Regions from separate parts of the Janthinobacterium sp. Mn2066 genome, predicted to be linked through region 1. Evidence: predicted binding sites of a transcription regulator. Region 1 holds the regulator's gene; each other region holds the start of a gene.

Region 1 (5,571 bases):
TCAAGATGCAGCATATCGCTTTTATCGGTTTGGGCAATATGGGCGCGCCGATGGCCCGCAACCTGGTGGCCGCCGGTTTTCACGTTTCCGTATTCGACCTGGCGCCGGCCGCCGTCGCTGCACTGGTGGAGGCGGGCGCCACGGCAGCCGCGTCCGCCAGTGCGGCCGTGCAGACGGCGGACGCCGTCATCACCATGCTGCCAGCCAACAAACACGTGCAAGAGCTGTACCTGGCCGAGGGCGGTGTACTCGATAGCGCCAGGCCCGGCGCCTTGCTGATCGATTGCAGCACCATCGCTGCCGACGTGGCGCGCCAGGTGTCGGAAGCAGCCGCCAAGCGCGGTTTTGCCATGCTCGACGCGCCCGTGTCGGGCGGCACGGCGGGCGCGGCGGCCGGCACCCTGACGTTTATCGTCGGCGGACCGGAAGCGGCCTTGCAGCAGGCGCGGCCTTTGCTGGAAAAAATGGGCAAGAACATTTTCCACGCGGGCGAGGCCGGTGCAGGGCAGGTGGCGAAGATTTGCAACAACATGCTGCTGGGAATTTTGATGGCAGGCACGTCCGAAGCCTTGAACCTGGGCGTGGCGCATGGCCTCGATCCGAAAGTGTTGTCCGACATCATGGCCAAGAGTTCGGGCCGCAACTGGACCCTGGAAGTGTACAACCCCTGGCCTGGCGTGATGGACGGCACGCCCGCTTCGCGCAATTACAGCGGCGGCTTCGGCACGGCGCTGATGCTGAAAGACCTGGGGCTGGCCCAGCAGTCGGCCTTGTCCGTCAATGCGGCGACTCCCTTGGGCGGTCTGGTGCGCCAGTTGTATCAGATGCACGCCCAGTCCGGTTATGCGCAGCAGGATTTTTCCAGCATCGTGCACATGCTCAAGCCTGATGTGAAGCAGTCCTGATTATTTCAGGCAAAAAAAAGCCCGCTGGTAAAAGCGGGCTAAATCCAATTCTTGGAAGAGTTGGAGGAGACAGATGCATTATGTTGCATTGCCACATATAACTCCAATTTATCTTTCAAATATCAGTTATCTATTTTGGTGATGTAAGGGGCAGCGCCTGTGCTGCCCCTTGCTCCTTGCATTAGCTTGCCGGGTTGCAGGCAATCTTGACGGACGTGACTGCTGCCGAACCCATGATGCCCACGCCGGTGGACAAGCCGGTTGCTGGATCCGTCAATACCGAGCACACCAGGCCGGCCGGGCTGGTGGTGACGCTGATACCGAACGAGGTGCCATCGGCCACCGCGGTTGGCATGGTAAAGGCCAGCGGATCGGCGCCTGGATTTTTCGATACGGTCAGCGGGCTGCTATTGCTGCCGTTGGACAGTACCAGGCCATCGACGGTCAGGCCGGTGATCGTGCCACCCACGGTATAGGTATTTTGCTGGCAATTGACGATGGCCTGGATGCTGACGTAGTGGCCAGCCGTGTCCGAACCGCCTGAAACGGTGCAATTCATGTGCGCAGGCGGGGTTTGCACCACGATGTTATAGGATGCGCCGTAATCGATCTTGTTGGCAAAGGTGAAGGTGGTGGCGCCGGCAGGCACGCTGAGCGTATCGCTGCCGTTGGCCAGCACCAGGCCGCTGTTGCTCAAGCCGGTAATCGTACCGCTGACGTCGTAGGTCGCTTTGCCGCCGCAAGCGGCGAGGCCGACGGTAATGAGCAGCGCAATGTAAGGGCGCAGGCTGAATGACTTCATGTATTTCTCCAATTAAATAAGGATGCCAGTGCCAGGCTTAATTCGGCGTGCAGCCAACCACGAGACTGGTGTTGTTGCTTGAACCCATGGTGCCGACTGGGTTGCTGATAGTGCAAGTCAGTCCCGGTGGATTGGTCAGCACGTTCACGTTGTACGGGGAACCATCGCCGACGGTGCTGCCAAAGACAAAGGTGGTGCTGCCGGCCAGCGGGCTGCTCTTGCCGGAGCCGTTGACCAGCACCAGGCCATCGGCGGTCAGGCCGGTGATGGTGCCGCCCAGGGTATATTGGTTGGTGAGGCAACTGATGCTGGCCAGGCCGACGCTATACGCCGATGCCTTGCCGCTGCCATCGATGACCGTGCAAACGGCGCCCGTAGGCTGCTGCTTGATGGTGATGTTATAGCTGTCGTCGGTATTGAGCAGGGTGTTAAAGGTGAAAGTGGTGGAACCCGAGGTAATCGGCAGCGATTCGCTGCCATTCTGGAGAATCAGTCCATCTTTTGCCAGGCCGGTGACGCTGCCGGTCAGATACAGATTGCCGCCGCCGCCGCCACAGGCTGCCAGAGTGACGGCGCAAGCCGCCGCCAGCATCGAGCGCAGGTACAAATTTTTCATACATTCTCCAAAACGAATTAAGTAGGGTAGCGCAACACGGACGCTGGCGCCGTATTGGAATGGCGCCTATTTTAGTCTATCTGGCAAGCCGATTGATCTCGCCTTGTATCTCCCTGTAACAATTTTTCGCGTCAAAGCGTGTGTGGCTGCCGATTTCACCCCCATTTGTCAAGCACGCAAGCATGCCGTCAGCCCCGATCAATGCGACAATAACCATAAGCCGTGCGATTGCGTGCGGCACTTTTTGTGAATGATTCGATATCTGATGTCCGTTGCTAATAAAAAAACTGTCGTACCGCCGAAGGCCATCCTGTTCGACCTCGATGATACGCTGTGGCCCATCGCGCCCGTGATCGCGGCGGCGGAAGTCGTGCTACACGATTGGCTGACTGCCCACGCGCCCAAGGTGGCGCAGCAATTTTCCATCGAGGCCATGCGCCAGCAGCGGCTGGTCTTGCTGGAGGCGCAGCCGCAGCTGCATGGCAATCTGATCGAGGTGCGGCGCGCCGGCTTGCGCTCGGCCTTCGCGGCGGCCGGTGAAGATCCGGCCTTGATCGAGGCGGCGCTCCGGCATTTCATGGCTGCCCGCAACCAGGTCACGCCCTATGACGACGTGTTGCCTGGCCTGGCCTGGCTGCAGCAGCGTTTGCTGGTCGGTTCCATCTCGAACGGCAATGCCGATCTTGATATTATCGGCCTGGCGCAGCATTTCAGGATATCGATCGCCGCCGCCGACTTTGGCGTGCCCAAGCCCGACGCCACGATCTTCCTGGCGGGCTGTGAAGCGCTGGGTGTGGCGCCGCACGAGGCCGTGTATGTGGGGGACGATCTGTATTTCGATGTCACGGGTGCCCAGAATGCCGGCATGCGCGCCGTCTGGATGAATCGCCGCGGTAGCGACGCCCATCTGGCCGCCGGGGTGCAGCCCGACGCGATTTGCGCCAACTTTGACGAATTGCTGTTCTGGCTACAGGGGCAATTGGAAGATTGATGACCGCAGGCCGGGCGAACGTGCATAATAGCTACTTCAGGGCGCATCAAGCTGCCCTTGCGTACCAGAACATTGTTTAAATAAACAACATCATGCAACTCGATAACCGTGCCCAAACACTGCTGAAAGCCCTGGTCGAGCGATACATCGCCGACGGCCTGCCGGTCGGTTCGCGCGCCTTGTCGAAGATTTCCGGCCTGGATCTGTCGCCGGCGACCATCCGCAATATCATGGCGGATCTGGAAGAGCTCGGCTATGTGTCCAGCCCGCATACCTCGGCCGGCCGCATTCCCACGCCGCGCGGCTATCGCATCTTTGTCGACACTTTGCTGACCGTCAAGCACCTGGACGAACATCTGGTGGAGTCGCGCCTGCAATTGCAGACGCCGCAAAAAACCATCGCCAATGCGGCGCAGATGTTGTCGTCGCTGTCGCAATTTGCCGGCGTGGTGCTCAGCCCGCGCCGTGAATCGGTGTTCCAGCAGATAGAATTTTTGCGCTTGTCCGAAAAACGCATCCTGCTCGTCATCGTCGGGCCGGGCGGCGACGTGCAAAACCGCCTGCTGTTGACGGAGGCGGACTATACGCCGGCGCAACTGGTGCAATCGGCCAACTATATCAACCAGAATTATGGCGGCCTGTCGTTCGACATGGTGCGCGTGCGCCTGCAAAGCGAGTTGCGCCAGTTGCGCGACGACATGGGCTGCCTGATGCAGGCGGCCGTCGAGGCGGGCAGTGAAGTGATGGCCGACCATAGCGATGACATGGTGATCTCGGGCGAGCGCAACTTGCTCAGCGTGAGCGATCTGTCATCGAACATGCATTCGCTGCGCCAGATGTTCGATATGTTCGAGCAAAAGACGGGCTTGATGCAGTTGCTGGACGTATCGAGCAAGGCGACGGGCGTGCAGATTTTTATCGGCGGCGAATCGAACCTGGTGCCGATGGATGAAATGAGCGTGGTGACGGCGCCGTATGAAGTCAACGGCAAGATCGTGGGCACCCTGGGCGTGATCGGCCCGACGCGCATGGCGTATGAACGGGTGATTCCGATTGTCGATATCACGGCCAAGCTGTTATCCAACGCGCTTAGCCATCATTGAGCGAGATCAGTACTGCGCCGGCCGCGCCCTTGCGGGAACGGCCGGCATGCGTCAGGCTGCTTTATGGGGGCAAGCCGTCTTGATGCAGTTGCCGTAAATGGCCAAAGCATGTTCGGCGATTTTAAAGCCGCGCTCTTCGGCGACTTTTTGCTGGCGGATTTCGATTTCTTCGTCGAAGAATTCTTCCACGCGGCCACAGTCCAGACAGACCAGGTGGTCGTGGTGGGAACCTTCGTTGAGCTCGAAAATCGCCTTGCCGGTTTCAAAATGGTTGCGGTTAAGCAAGCCAGCCTGTTCGAACTGGGTCAGGACACGGTAGACAGTTGCCAAACCGACATCCATATTGTCGGCCAGCAGAATCTTGTAGACGTCTTCTGCTGTCAGGTGGCGTACCGGGCTACTCTGGAAGATATCGAGTATCTTCAGCCTTGGCAGGGTCGCTTTCAGGCCGCTTGCCTTGAGATCACTAGGATTGTTACTCATGTTTGTTGCTCGTATGTGGGTCAGGTGCTTTATCATATAGCGTTTTAGCGGGGAGTGCCAAAATATGCATTTTTTGGCGGGCCGGTCACTCCTGGCGTTTTGTTCATCAAATTGAGGTCATTTATGCGCGTAACACCGGCTGTATTGCCATCTCCCTGGCACCGTATTTCATTTCGAGCACCAGTCGTGGCAGGCATGGTCTGTGTTGCATTGACAATGTCTGGCTGTGCCAGCCGTGGCATTCTGGGCGAAAAGCCTGCTGTTACCCTCAAGGAAGGCAAGGAAGTCGTGCCTGATAGTGGCGCGCAAACAACCACCATTACGCCGCTGCAGAAATTCATGTGGTTTTTCTCGCCCTACCGCCCAGTGATTCAGCAAGGCAACTTTGTTTCTGAAGAAATGCTGGCGCAGCTGAAGGTCGGCATGACGCGCGACCAGGTCCGCTTCATCCTCGGCACTTCGCTGCTGACCGATATCTTCCATGCCGACCGCTGGGATTACCCTTTCCGCCTGGCCAAGGGCAATGGCGAAACCACCAGCAGCCGCGTGGTCGTGTACTTTGACAAGGATGGCAAGGTAGCGCGCTTCGAAGGCGGCAATTTGCCGACCGAGAAAGAATACATCGACCGTATCGCTGGCCCATCGCCGTTCGCCAAGGTCGCCAAGGCCGA
Region 2 (5,571 bases), on a different contig from region 1:
ATTTACCGTCATCATGGATTTCATGGTGATGATGCCGCTGGCGCCCCAGCTGATGCACGCATTCGATATCGGCCCGGCCACCGTGTCGGGCGCCGTCTCGGCCTATGCCTGGTGCGCGGGCTTGTCCGGCTTGCTGGCGGCTACGTATATCGACCGCTTCGACCGTAAAAAGCTGCTGCTGGCCATGTTTTGCCTGTTTACCGTGTCCAACCTGGCGTGTGCCGTGGCGCCCAACTTCCATGTGCTGATCTGGTCGCGCGCGTTTGCGGGACTCACCGGCGGGGTCCTGGGCGCCATCATCATGGCCATCATCGGCGACGTGATCCCGGCCGAGCGGCGCGGTGCGGCCACCGGCATCGTCATGACCTCGTTTGCGATGGCGGCCGTGGCGGGCGTGCCGATCGGCGTGGTGCTGGCCGCCCACTTCGGCTGGGCTTCGCCATTCTATTTGCTGGTCATCCTGTCATTGCTGATCTGGCTGGCCGCTTCGCGTGTGCTGCCTTCCCTGAATGCGCATCTGGCAGGGCCGAAAACGCCGTTGACGCAAGTGTTGCCGAACTTGCTGGCGCTGTTCCGCGAACGCCGCCACCTCGATGCGTTTGCCTTGTCCATCGTCAACATGACGGCGTCGATGCTGGTGATCCCGTTTATTTCACCGGTGCTGGTGGGCAATCTCGGTATCGCCCCGGCCGATGTCACCTGGGTCTACCTGGCCGGCGGTTGCGCCACCTTGTTTACGGCGCGCCTGATCGGGCGCTGGGCAGATAAAGCGGGCAAGCAGCAGGTGTACCGCTGGATCGCCCTGCTGTCTATCCTGCCCATGCTGTTGATCACGCATTTGCCGCAACTGCCCTTGCTGGCGCTGCTGGTGGTGTTTCCGTTCTTCATGACCCTGGTCTCGGGCCGCACCATCCCGTTGCAAGCCTTGCTGACGACCATCCCGCAGCCGCAGAAGCGGGGCGCTTTCCTCAGTGTGAATTCTGCGCTGCAGCAGCTGGGCAGCGGCCTGGGCGCCTTGCTGGGCGGCCTGACCCTGTCGACCGATGCGGCCGGCCATATCAGCGGCTACGGCGTCAATGGCTGGGTGGCGGCAGCGTTGTCGCTGTTGACGGTGTGGTGGGTATCGCGGGTGAAAAGTGCTGCTGTTGTTACGCCTGCGGCTGTTACTGGGTAGCTACGCGGTCCATGGGCGCGCTTTCCTGGCGCCAGCGCTCCAGGCTCAGCACTTCATCGCTGGCCGTGTCGTCCACCAGGATATGCTTGCCGTCGGGCGTGACGAGGAAGCTTTCCCAGTGGTGGGCCGCTTCCGGCGTGTTTTCAAAAAAACTCAGCTGGTAATAGGACTGGCCCTCGACCAGGCGCTGTTCGGGGGCCGTCAGCATCACGGCGCCATGCGCGCGTCCGTCGGACACTTTTTCGATATGCGCGGCCCAGGCCTTCAATTCCGGCAGCGCCATCAGGGCCGTGACGGCCTGTTCTTCCGGCCGCGCTGCCGCTTTTCCTGCTGTGGCTGCTTCCTGGCGTTCCTGCGGCGCCGATGGCGCATGCTGGTACACATAGAAGGCCGCCAGTGCGGCAGCCAGCAGGCCAGCCAGGGTGCCGGCAATGATGGCGGTTTTGGAGGAGGAGGCGCGTGACGGCATGGCGGTTTGCATGAGGTGGATGATGGCGGCCATGCTAAAGCAAAAAGTACCAACGGGCAAAAAAAGACGAAAAAAAAGCCACCTTCCGAAGAAGGTGGCTGTGGGGCCGCCGATGTCGCGCCAGCAGTTTTTGGCCCGCTGGCGCTGTGCCGGCGTAGGCAGCCCTGCGCGCCGTCGCCTGCGCGCAGGGCTGCAGGACATTACATCATGCCGTCCATGCCACCCATGCCGCCCATGCCACCCATGCCGCCGCCCATGCCGCCAGCTGCCTTGTCGTCAGCGATTTCGCAGACCATGCAGTCGGTCGTCAGCATCAGCGAAGCGATCGAAGCAGCGTTTTGCAGCGCCGAACGGGTTACTTTGGCTGGGTCCAGCACGCCCATTTCCACCATGTCGCCATAGGTGCCGTTGGCTGCGTTGTAGCCGTAGTTGCCCGAGCCAGCCAACACAGCTGCCACGACCACCGAAGCTTCTTCGCCGGCGTTTTGCACGATCATGCGCAGTGGCTCTTCCATTGCGCGCAGGACGATCTTGATACCGGCGTCCTGGTCGGCGTTGTCGCCTTTGATCGAGATGTTGGCGCGTGCGCGCAGCAGGGCTACGCCGCCGCCTGGCACGATGCCTTCTTCCACGGCAGCGCGGGTAGCGTGCAGTGCATCTTCAACGCGGGCTTTTTTCTCTTTCATTTCGACTTCGGTGGCTGCGCCAACCTTGATCACGGCAACGCCGCCAGCCAGTTTGGCGACGCGCTCTTGCAGTTTTTCACGGTCGTAGTCCGAGGTCGCTTCTTCGATCTGTACGCGTACTTGTTTCACGCGTGCTTCGATCGAGGCAGCTTCGCCGGCACCATCGATGACGATGGTGTTTTCCTTGCCCACTTCGATGCGTTTCGCCTGGCCCAGTTCGGCCAGGGTTACTTTTTCCAGGGTCAGGCCGACTTCTTCAGCGATCACCTGGCCGCCGGTCAGGACAGCGATGTCTTCCAGCATGGCTTTGCGGCGGTCGCCGAAGCCTGGTGCTTTCACTGCGCAGGTTTTCAGGATGCCGCGGATGTTGTTCACAACCAGGGTAGCCAGCGCTTCGCCTTCGATGTCTTCTGCGATGATCAGCAGTGGACGGCCAGCTTTGGCGACTTGTTCCAGTACCGGCAGCAGGTCACGGATGTTCGAGATTTTCTTGTCGCACAGCAGCACGAATGGGCTGTCCAGGACGGCAACTTGTTTCTCTTGGTTGTTGATGAAGTATGGCGACAGGTAGCCACGGTCGAATTGCATACCTTCAACGATATCGAGTTCGTCGTTCAGCGATTTGCCGTCTTCCACGGTGATCACGCCTTCTTTGCCGACTTTTTCCATCGCTTCAGCGATACGCTCGCCGATCGATGCATCCGAGTTGGCCGAAATCGAACCGACTTGGGCGATTTCTTTGGTGGTGGTGCAAGGACGGGCGATTTTCGCCAGTTCTTCCACGGTGGCAGCAACTGCCTTGTCGATGCCGCGTTTCAGGTCCATCGGGTTCATGCCGGCGGCAACGAACTTCATGCCTTCGCGCACGATGGCTTGTGCCAGCACGGTGGCGGTGGTGGTGCCGTCGCCGGCATTGTCGCTGGTGCGGGAAGCTACTTCCTTGACCATTTGCGCGCCCATGTTCATGAGCTTGTCTTTCAGTTCGACTTCTTTCGCAACCGACACGCCATCCTTGGTCACGGTAGGGGCGCCGAACGAGCGCTCCAGTACCACGTTACGGCCTTTAGGGCCCAGGGTAACTTTGACTGCGTTGGCGAGGATGTTGACGCCTTCAACCATTTTGGCGCGCGCTGCGTCGCCGAAAACTACTTCTTTAGCTGCCATGTTAATTCTCCAGAAATTTCAGGATGTAGATGTCTACAACGTGGAAACAATTACTTGACGACGATCGCCATGATGTCTTCTTCGCGCATAACCAGCAGCTCATCGCCGTCAACTTTGACGGTTTGGCCAGCGTATTTGCCGAACAGGACGCGGTCGCCTACTTTGACATCCAGAGGACGGACTTTGCCGTCGTCGAGAATCTTGCCATTGCCTACGGCAAGGACTTCGCCTTGATCCGGTTTTTCAGCAGCTGCATCAGGGATGATGAGGCCGGACGCAGTCTTGGTTTCCTGGTCGAGGCGTTTGACGATAACGCGATCGTTCAATGGGCGCAGATTCATACAAAACTCCTTAAAGTTCAATGGATAAGTATTGCTTAGTGGTAAAACCAGCCCGGCACGAAGCCAGGCCTGCTTTCAGTTGACTGCCATTGAAACAACAGCTGCAACCGTTCAGTAAGCCTCATGCCATATTGATGTTGCCTGGCGTCTTGCGGTCTCGCGTCATGGCGTCGCCCACCAGTCGCGTAGCTTGCCGTTCGCTGAGCAAACACCAGCATTGCTTGAGGATTACTAGGAAAGAGTTTGTTAGCACTCTCTACTAACGAGTGCCAATTATAGGGACGGTAGGGGTCTTATTCAAGAGCTTATTCCGAATGGGTATATGCTTAAACGCTACGTGCAGCCTGCATTTGCACGGGGTTTGCGCTGACGCAAGCCTCTTTCCCGGGCGTCAGCAGCAAACGCGACTGTAGCATGGGCGATGGCCGGGGCCCGTTCCTGTACGGATGGCTTGCAGTATTTTGGCTATTAAATTTGCTAAGATGATTGCGATTGCATATCAAACATCAAAATTATTATGAAAAAGAAACCAACAACAGCGATCTTTTCTCCCGTAATCTCGCGCTTGCTGGGCGGCGCCGTGATCGGCCTGGCCTGCATGGGCACGGCCAGTGCGCAAACGGCGACCATCCTCGACGAGCTGACGATCGCCAGCCTGACGCCGCTGGAAAAGGAAATGTTGCTCAACGATTTATTCAACGACTTGAACAAGGACGATGACGATCAAGAAGCCCATGTTTGGAGTAACGGCGGCGGCAGCGACAAGGCCCATCTGGTGACGGTGACGTATAACTTCGGCAACTCCGGCTTGACCGAACATAGCCTGCAGGCGCACGCCTGCCGCGACCTGAAATTCATCGTCACGGCCGCTGGCAAGACGCAGGACCTGAGCCGCCGTACCTGTTCGCAAGATAGCGGACGCTGGGATGTGCAGGGCAAGGATGCGGCGCCCGTGGCTTATCCACCGTTTTTGTCCGATATCACGGTGGCCAAGCTGAACGAGAAGGAGAAACAGGCGCTGCTCGAGGCGGCCGAAACCGTCTTGCGCGACAATGAGGAAGGTGTGGCCAGTAGCTGGAGCAACCAGGGCCTGGGCAATCCCGTGCCCCTGAAAGTGAGCCTGGCGCCATCGAACACGGGCGCCAAGCCGGGGAGTTACCACACCTGCCGCGACCTGACGATGATATTGGATGGCAAGGGTGGTACGCAAACCTTGCAGCGCCGCTCCTGCGAGAATCGCACGCACACTTTTGACATCGTGCCAGGACATGAAAAGTGATGCCGCGTGAACCATAAGAAGTAAGCAGTGGCTTACCCGTGGTGGCTGCCGGGCTGCCGCTGCGGGGTCTGGAAAACCGTTCTTTCACGACAACAGCACTGTATTGATGTAAATATGTGTGACAGCGGTGTGATTCGATTGACGCCCATGGAGCGTCCGCCCTATAGTGGCGGGATGATTTCCGAATTCAACGAATTATCCGACAAAATCGGCTTGCTGGCCGAAATGACCCATGCGCTGCGTCGTGAAAACGCGCAACTGCGCAAGGACAATATTGCCTTGTCCGCTGACAACGCCATGTATGTGCAGCGCATGCGCGAGGCGCAGGAGCGGGTGGAAGCCTTGCTGGAAAAAATCCCTGAACTGGTGCAGGCCGGCCTGGAGCAAGCCGCCTCGGAAGCGGAAAACCATATTGCCGAGAACGGGAAGGAAGCGTAATGCCGCGTGTCGATGTCAAT
Region 3 (5,571 bases), on a different contig from region 1:
TCATCGCAATGGAAACGCCATGTTCGCCAACGATCCTGCCCACCCGCTCGCCGCTGTCACGCATGCGGCGCCCTATGCGTATTATCGGCGCCTGGCGGAAGGCCCGCCGCTGCATTTCGACGCTCAGCTCGATTGCTGGCTGGCGACGGGAGCGGCCGGCGTACAAGCCGTGCTGGAGCATGTCGATTGCCGCGTGCGCCCACCGGGCATGGCGGTGCCGGAAAACCTGGCGGGCACGTCCTGCGGGGCGATCTTTGCCGAGCTGGTGCGCATGAATGACGGGGCGCGCCATGCTGTGCCGAAACAAGTGCTGGCTAGTATGCTGGGCCAGGTGGACCTGGCGCGCCTGCGTCACAGCACGCTGCAGATTGCCCGAGATCATCTCCCCACCGGTGCCGCCAGCCTGAATCAAGCCATGTTTGAATTACCGCTGTTTGGCATGGCAGGCTTGCTGGGCTTTGCGCCTGCGCAATGGCCGCAGCTGGCCAGCTGGACGCGTGACTTTGTGGCCTGTCTGTCGCCGCTGTCCAACAGCGATCAGCTGGCTGGCGCGCAGGTGGCTGCCGCATCGTTGTTGCAACGGTTTAAATTGTTGCTGGGTGAGTCCGTGCCGGACAGCTTGCTGGTCAATCTGATTGGCTTGCTGTCGCAAACCTGTGAAGCGACGGCTGGCCTGATCGGCAATGCCGTGCTGGCCTTGCGCCTGCAAACGGGTTTGCAGGCGCAACTGCAGGCCGACCCCAGTTTATGGCCAGCCATGCTGCGGGAAGTGAGCCGGCACGATCCGTCGATCCACAATACGCGCCGCCATACGGCATGTGCACTGGAAATCGGCGGGGCAGCCTTGCCGCAAGGACAGATGATATTGGTGCTGCTGGCCAGCGCCGGCCACGATGCCAGCGTGCATGCAGAGCCGGGCCACTTCATGCTGCAGCGTCCCGTTTCGCCCATCCTCGCGTATGGCCATGGACGACATGCCTGTCCGGGCCAGCAACTGGCGCAGACGATGGCGGCGGCGTGTCTGCAGGCCTGGGCCGATGTCCTCGCCGGCATGCCGCTGGCCTGGCGCTACCAGCCATCGTTGAATGCCCGCATACCCGTATTCATGGAAGGAGCAGCAGCATGATTGCCGTGATATCCGAAGTCTGGCCCAGTGCCGATGGGCGCGGGCATTATCTGGACCTGGCCGCATCCTTGCGCCCCTTGCTCGATGAAGTCGATGGTTTTATTTCCATCGAGCGCTTCAGCAGCCTGAGCGAGCCGGGCAAATTATTGTCGCTATCGTTCTTTCGCGATGAGGCGGCGCTGGTCCAATGGCGGCAGCTGGAAGCACATCGCGCGGCGCAGAGCGCGGGACGGCAGGGTGTGTTTGACGATTACCGGCTGCGCATCGCCAGCGTGGTGCGCGATTACGGCATGCAGGACCGGCAGCAGGCTCCGCCGGACAGCCGCCAGCGCCACCAGGCTTAGCGCTTAGCGTGTTTAGCGTGGTACGGCGTTCTGCGTAATCCTGACCTTTACCCGATAGACAGGCTCGGCCGCATTCATGGCGGGCGGGGTGTCCGGATCGACGTCGAGCAGGGTAAAGGTCAGGTGATTGACGGTGACGGAACTGGCGCCGCCGGGCATCGAGTCGGACAGGGTGATGTCGGTAGTGGCCGTCTTGCCGATCAGGCTAAAACTGTAGCTGACATAGCCCTTCCAGACGCAGACGGCGCCCTTGCGGCAGCGGCTGTCGTTGACGCGCTCCAGTTTCAGGGTATCGGTGGCCGTGATGGTCACTTGCTGGCCCGGTGTCAGTACTTGCGTCACCATGCGCGGGGTGTTTTCGGCATCGCTGGCGCTGCTGGGGGCACCGCAGCCGGCCAGCACGGCCAGGCAGGCGATGAATAGAGGCAAGACCAGGCGACGATAGGTGTGGCTCAGATAAGACATGTTTTTCCTTTCAGGTACTGATCGCTAAGGCGTCCTTGGCGTGCCCTGCACGCATAAGATTAAAATGATAATAACAAAATGTTATTTTTCAGGCGCTCTCCTGGCGCCATGCCGATGAATTGCGGCGCCGGCTACGCGGCGCCATGATTACTGCGTAGAATGGCTGTTTTGAAAATCAGGAAACAACCATGAAAAAAACCGACCTGGCCAAAAGCGATGCCAAGAAATTGATGGGAAAGATGCATGTTCCCGGCGCTGGCGCCTTCGGCAAGGAAGCGGCGGTCGTCGACCGCCGCGAGCAGCGCAAGCGCGACCAGGCCCTGGGCCTGGTGCCATTCGCTGTCAAGCTCAACAGCGAGCTGGTGTTGCAATTGCAAAACCTGGCCAAGGAGCGCGGCGTGGACTTGAATCAAGCCGTCGCTGAGGTGTTGACCAAGGGCCTCGCTGCAGCATAGCTGCAAGAAATATTGGCCTGTTGCTAAATATCGAAGAACAATGGAAAAGGCGCCTTGCGGCGCCTTTTTTACTGCGGCTTTGCTGCGTTGTTACATATACGCGGCCAGCGCGCCCTTCATTTTTTTCAATGCCGCCACTTCGATCTGGCGGATGCGTTCGGCCGATACGCCGAACTCTTCCGCCAGCGTATGCAAGGTGGCGCCCGAACCGTCGTCGTTGGCCAGCCAGCGCGCTTCGATGATGCGGCGCGAACGGTCATCGAGCTTGCCCAGCGCTGTTTCCAGGCCTTCCGATTGCAAACGCGTTACTTGTTCCGCTTCCAGTACCTTGGTCGGTTCGCTTTGCTCCGACGACAGGTAGGCGATCGGCGAAAACTTGTCATCTTCATCGTCGCTCGGCGATTCCAGCGCGATGTCGCGGCCGCTCAGGCGGGTTTCCATCTCGATCACTTCTTCGCGTTTCACATCGAGCAGCTTGGCCAGCGCATCGATCTGTTTCGGCGTCATCGCGTCCAGGCCCGTCTTGTGGCTGCGCAGATTGAAGAACAGCTTGCGCTGGGCTTTCGTCGTCGCCACTTTGACCAGGCGCCAGTTTTTCAGGATGTACTCATGCATCTCGGCTTTCACCCAGTGCATGGCGTACGACACCAGGCGCACGCCCTGGTTCGGGTCGAAACGCTTGACGGCTTTCATCAAACCAATATTGCCTTCCTGAATCAGGTCGGCGTGCGGCAAGCCATAACCGAGGTAGCCGCGGGCAATCGACACCACCAGGCGCAGATGCGACAGCACCAGCTCCTGGGCGGCACCCAGATCATTTTTTTCGCGCAGGCGCGTGGCCAGCGAGATTTCTTCTTCGTGGGTCAACATGGGCAGACGGTTCACGGCCGAAATATAGGCATCGATATTGCCCAGATTGCCGGTAAAACCGAGGCCCAGTGCATTACTCTTGCTCGGAACCAGTGCGGACATCGTCGTCATGTTTACTCCTCGTAGTCTTGCTTCGTTCCCTGTGGCCATGTGTTGTACATGGCGCCATTGTGTGTTCTGTCAGTTGCTGTATCTGATCGTGATGCTCTTGTTCTTGGCAGATGGCGCCACCATCTGATCTTGGTGGCATGACTGTTCTGCTAACGGTATGCCATATATTAGCACTCTCTGGTGATGAGTGCCAATCGGCTCCTCTAATCACCCTGATAGCCTAAATACTATGGCCCTGTGATACTTGATAATGAGACCACATGGCCCCTGCAAGCCCCAGCCTGGGCCGTTGTTGCATATGCCAGACACTTTTTGATGAAGCCAGTCTACGGGACTTGCCTGAAGCGAACCTTAAGAATACTTGCTAAATATCAAGTGAATTTATGGCAATGGATGGGGAGTATGGAGAGAGAAGGGCGGCGCCGGTAGTGCCGCCCTGTACAACAGATTTACAATGCCTAACAAAACCGTAGCGAGCGGATGAGAGTTGTGGCTGAGAAGCGGAGCCGTGCTTGCACGGGGCCGCCGAGGTAGTGAGCATCGCAGGCCGCAAATCTCGACGCGCAGAAGGTTTTGATAGGCGTTCTTAATTGACGCGCGCCAGGTGGCGCTGCACGCACAGGAAGGCGCCAATCAGGCCCAGGCCGGCGCTCATTGCCAGCAAGGCCGCCATCGGCAGCGGCGCCAGCGGCACCAGCTGGAATTCCGACGCATACAGGCGGGCAAACTCGGCAATCGCCGTATTCAATGGCCGCAAGGCCAGTGCCACGGCGCCCAGCGCCAGCACGCCTGCGCACAAGCCCAGCAGGGCGCCCGTGTAATAAAACGGCCGGTGGATGAACGTGTCGGTGGCGCCAATCAGCTTGGAGACGCTGATTTCATCGCGCTGCGTCATCACTTGCAGGCGAATGGTATTGAACACCACGGCAATCACGGCCGCACCCAGGGTAATGGCCAGCAACAGCAGCACCAGGCGCAGCACGCCCAGCAGGGCGGCAAGGCGCTTGACCCAGGCCGAATCGACTTGCACCGATTCCACACCGGGCAACTGGCGCAATTGTTCCGCTACCGCATCGACGTCTTGCGCTTCAGTGGCGCTGTTAAAAGCGTCCAGCTTCAGCACATAGCTGTCAGGCAAGGGATTGTCGCCCAGGGTATTCAAGACATCGGCCAGGCCGTTCTTGCTTTTCAGCGAGTCCAGCGCATCTTCGCGGGGGATGAAGACGATCTTGGCTTTCTTGTTACCCTGCACGATCTTGCGGATCTCGCCCGCCAGGCCCTTGGCCTGTTCACGTGGCGTATCGATTTTCAGGAACACGCTCATTTCCGGATCGACCGACATCTGTTCCGACATCGGGCGTACATTGTCGAGCATGGTCAAGCCGGCGAACGGCAGCGACAGGGCGATGGCCACCACGAACACGTTCAGCAAAAAGCCGCCCGGCGACTTGCGCAAATGAATCAGCGCCGAGCCCAGCGCAAAGCGGTGTTGACGGAACCAGCCTCTCATGGCGATTCTCCTTCCACGTTGCCGAAACCGGGGGCAAAGTTGGGATCGGGCGGCGCGAACACGGGGGCTTGCGTGGCTTTTTCGATGGAAATCAATTGACCGTTTTTCAGGTGGATCACGCGCGCGGCGGCGTCCAGCATCTGTTCATCGTGGCTGGAAATGAGGCAAGTTACCCCCACCGAATGAAAGGCTTTCAGGGCGTCGAGCACCTTGTCGGCGGCGGCGCGGTCCAGGTTGGCGGTCGGTTCGTCGGCCAGGATGATTTGTGGCCGGTTGACGATGGCGCGCGCGATCGAGACGCGCTGCTGTTCGCCGCCGGACAGCGACAGCGGGCGCGCCAGGGCGCGGTCCAGCAGGCCGACCTTGTCGAGCGCGGCGCGGGCGCGTTGCTCTGCAGCGACCTTGTGCGCGCCGACCACCAGCAGCGGCAACATGACGTTGGCCAGGATGGAGCGGTCGTTCAGCAGTTTTTGTTGCTGGAAGATCAGGCCCAGGTTACGGCGCAGGAAAGGTACGCCAGCCGGCTTGAGCTTGCCGATATCCTGGCCGTTGACGATCAGCTTGCCCGAGGTAGGGCGTTCCATGGCGGCGATCATTTTCAGCAGGGTGGACTTGCCGGCGCCCGAAGGCCCCGCTAAAAATACCAGCTCGCCTTTGGCAATGCTCAGCGAAATGTCGCTGAGCGCCACT

Evidence for each region. The regulator HrcA, encoded in region 1, represses chaperone genes, less so after heat shock. The targets are predictions, from matches to a motif close to TTAGCACTCNNNNNNNNNGAGTGCTAA.
Region 2: the regulator HrcA is predicted to act here: its motif matches at 4,081-4,107, upstream of groES (co-chaperone GroES).
Region 3: the regulator HrcA is predicted to act here: its motif matches at 3,539-3,565, upstream of rpoH (RNA polymerase sigma factor RpoH).

Annotation. Positions count from the first base shown of each region.
Region 1 covers NZ_JBMOUF010000003.1:133,190-138,760, forward strand. The annotation lists gene mmsB (3-hydroxyisobutyrate dehydrogenase) at 6-905, shown strand; gene ACL9RI_RS06915 (hypothetical protein) at 1,087-1,707, opposite strand; gene ACL9RI_RS06920 (hypothetical protein) at 1,745-2,323, opposite strand; gene ACL9RI_RS06925 (HAD family hydrolase) at 2,589-3,314, shown strand; gene hrcA (heat-inducible transcriptional repressor HrcA) at 3,407-4,417, shown strand; gene fur (ferric iron uptake transcriptional regulator) at 4,469-4,900, opposite strand; gene ACL9RI_RS06940 (outer membrane protein assembly factor BamE) at 5,096-5,571, shown strand, end outside.
Region 2 covers NZ_JBMOUF010000001.1:432,328-437,898, forward strand. The annotation lists gene ACL9RI_RS01820 (MFS transporter) at 1-1,174, shown strand, start outside; gene ACL9RI_RS01825 (hypothetical protein) at 1,164-1,643, opposite strand; gene groL (chaperonin GroEL) at 1,844-3,493, opposite strand; gene groES (co-chaperone GroES) at 3,544-3,834, opposite strand; gene ACL9RI_RS01840 (hypothetical protein) at 4,352-5,113, shown strand; gene ACL9RI_RS01845 (DUF904 domain-containing protein) at 5,261-5,551, shown strand; gene ACL9RI_RS01850 (cell division protein ZapA) at 5,551-5,571, shown strand, end outside.
Region 3 covers NZ_JBMOUF010000010.1:60,978-66,548, reverse strand. The annotation lists gene ACL9RI_RS19685 (cytochrome P450) at 20-1,126, shown strand; gene ACL9RI_RS19680 (antibiotic biosynthesis monooxygenase family protein) at 1,123-1,470, shown strand; gene ACL9RI_RS19675 (hypothetical protein) at 1,483-1,935, opposite strand; gene ACL9RI_RS19670 (hypothetical protein) at 2,124-2,390, shown strand; gene rpoH (RNA polymerase sigma factor RpoH) at 2,481-3,371, opposite strand; gene ftsX (permease-like cell division protein FtsX) at 3,958-4,881, opposite strand; gene ACL9RI_RS19655 (cell division ATP-binding protein FtsE) at 4,878-5,571, opposite strand, start outside.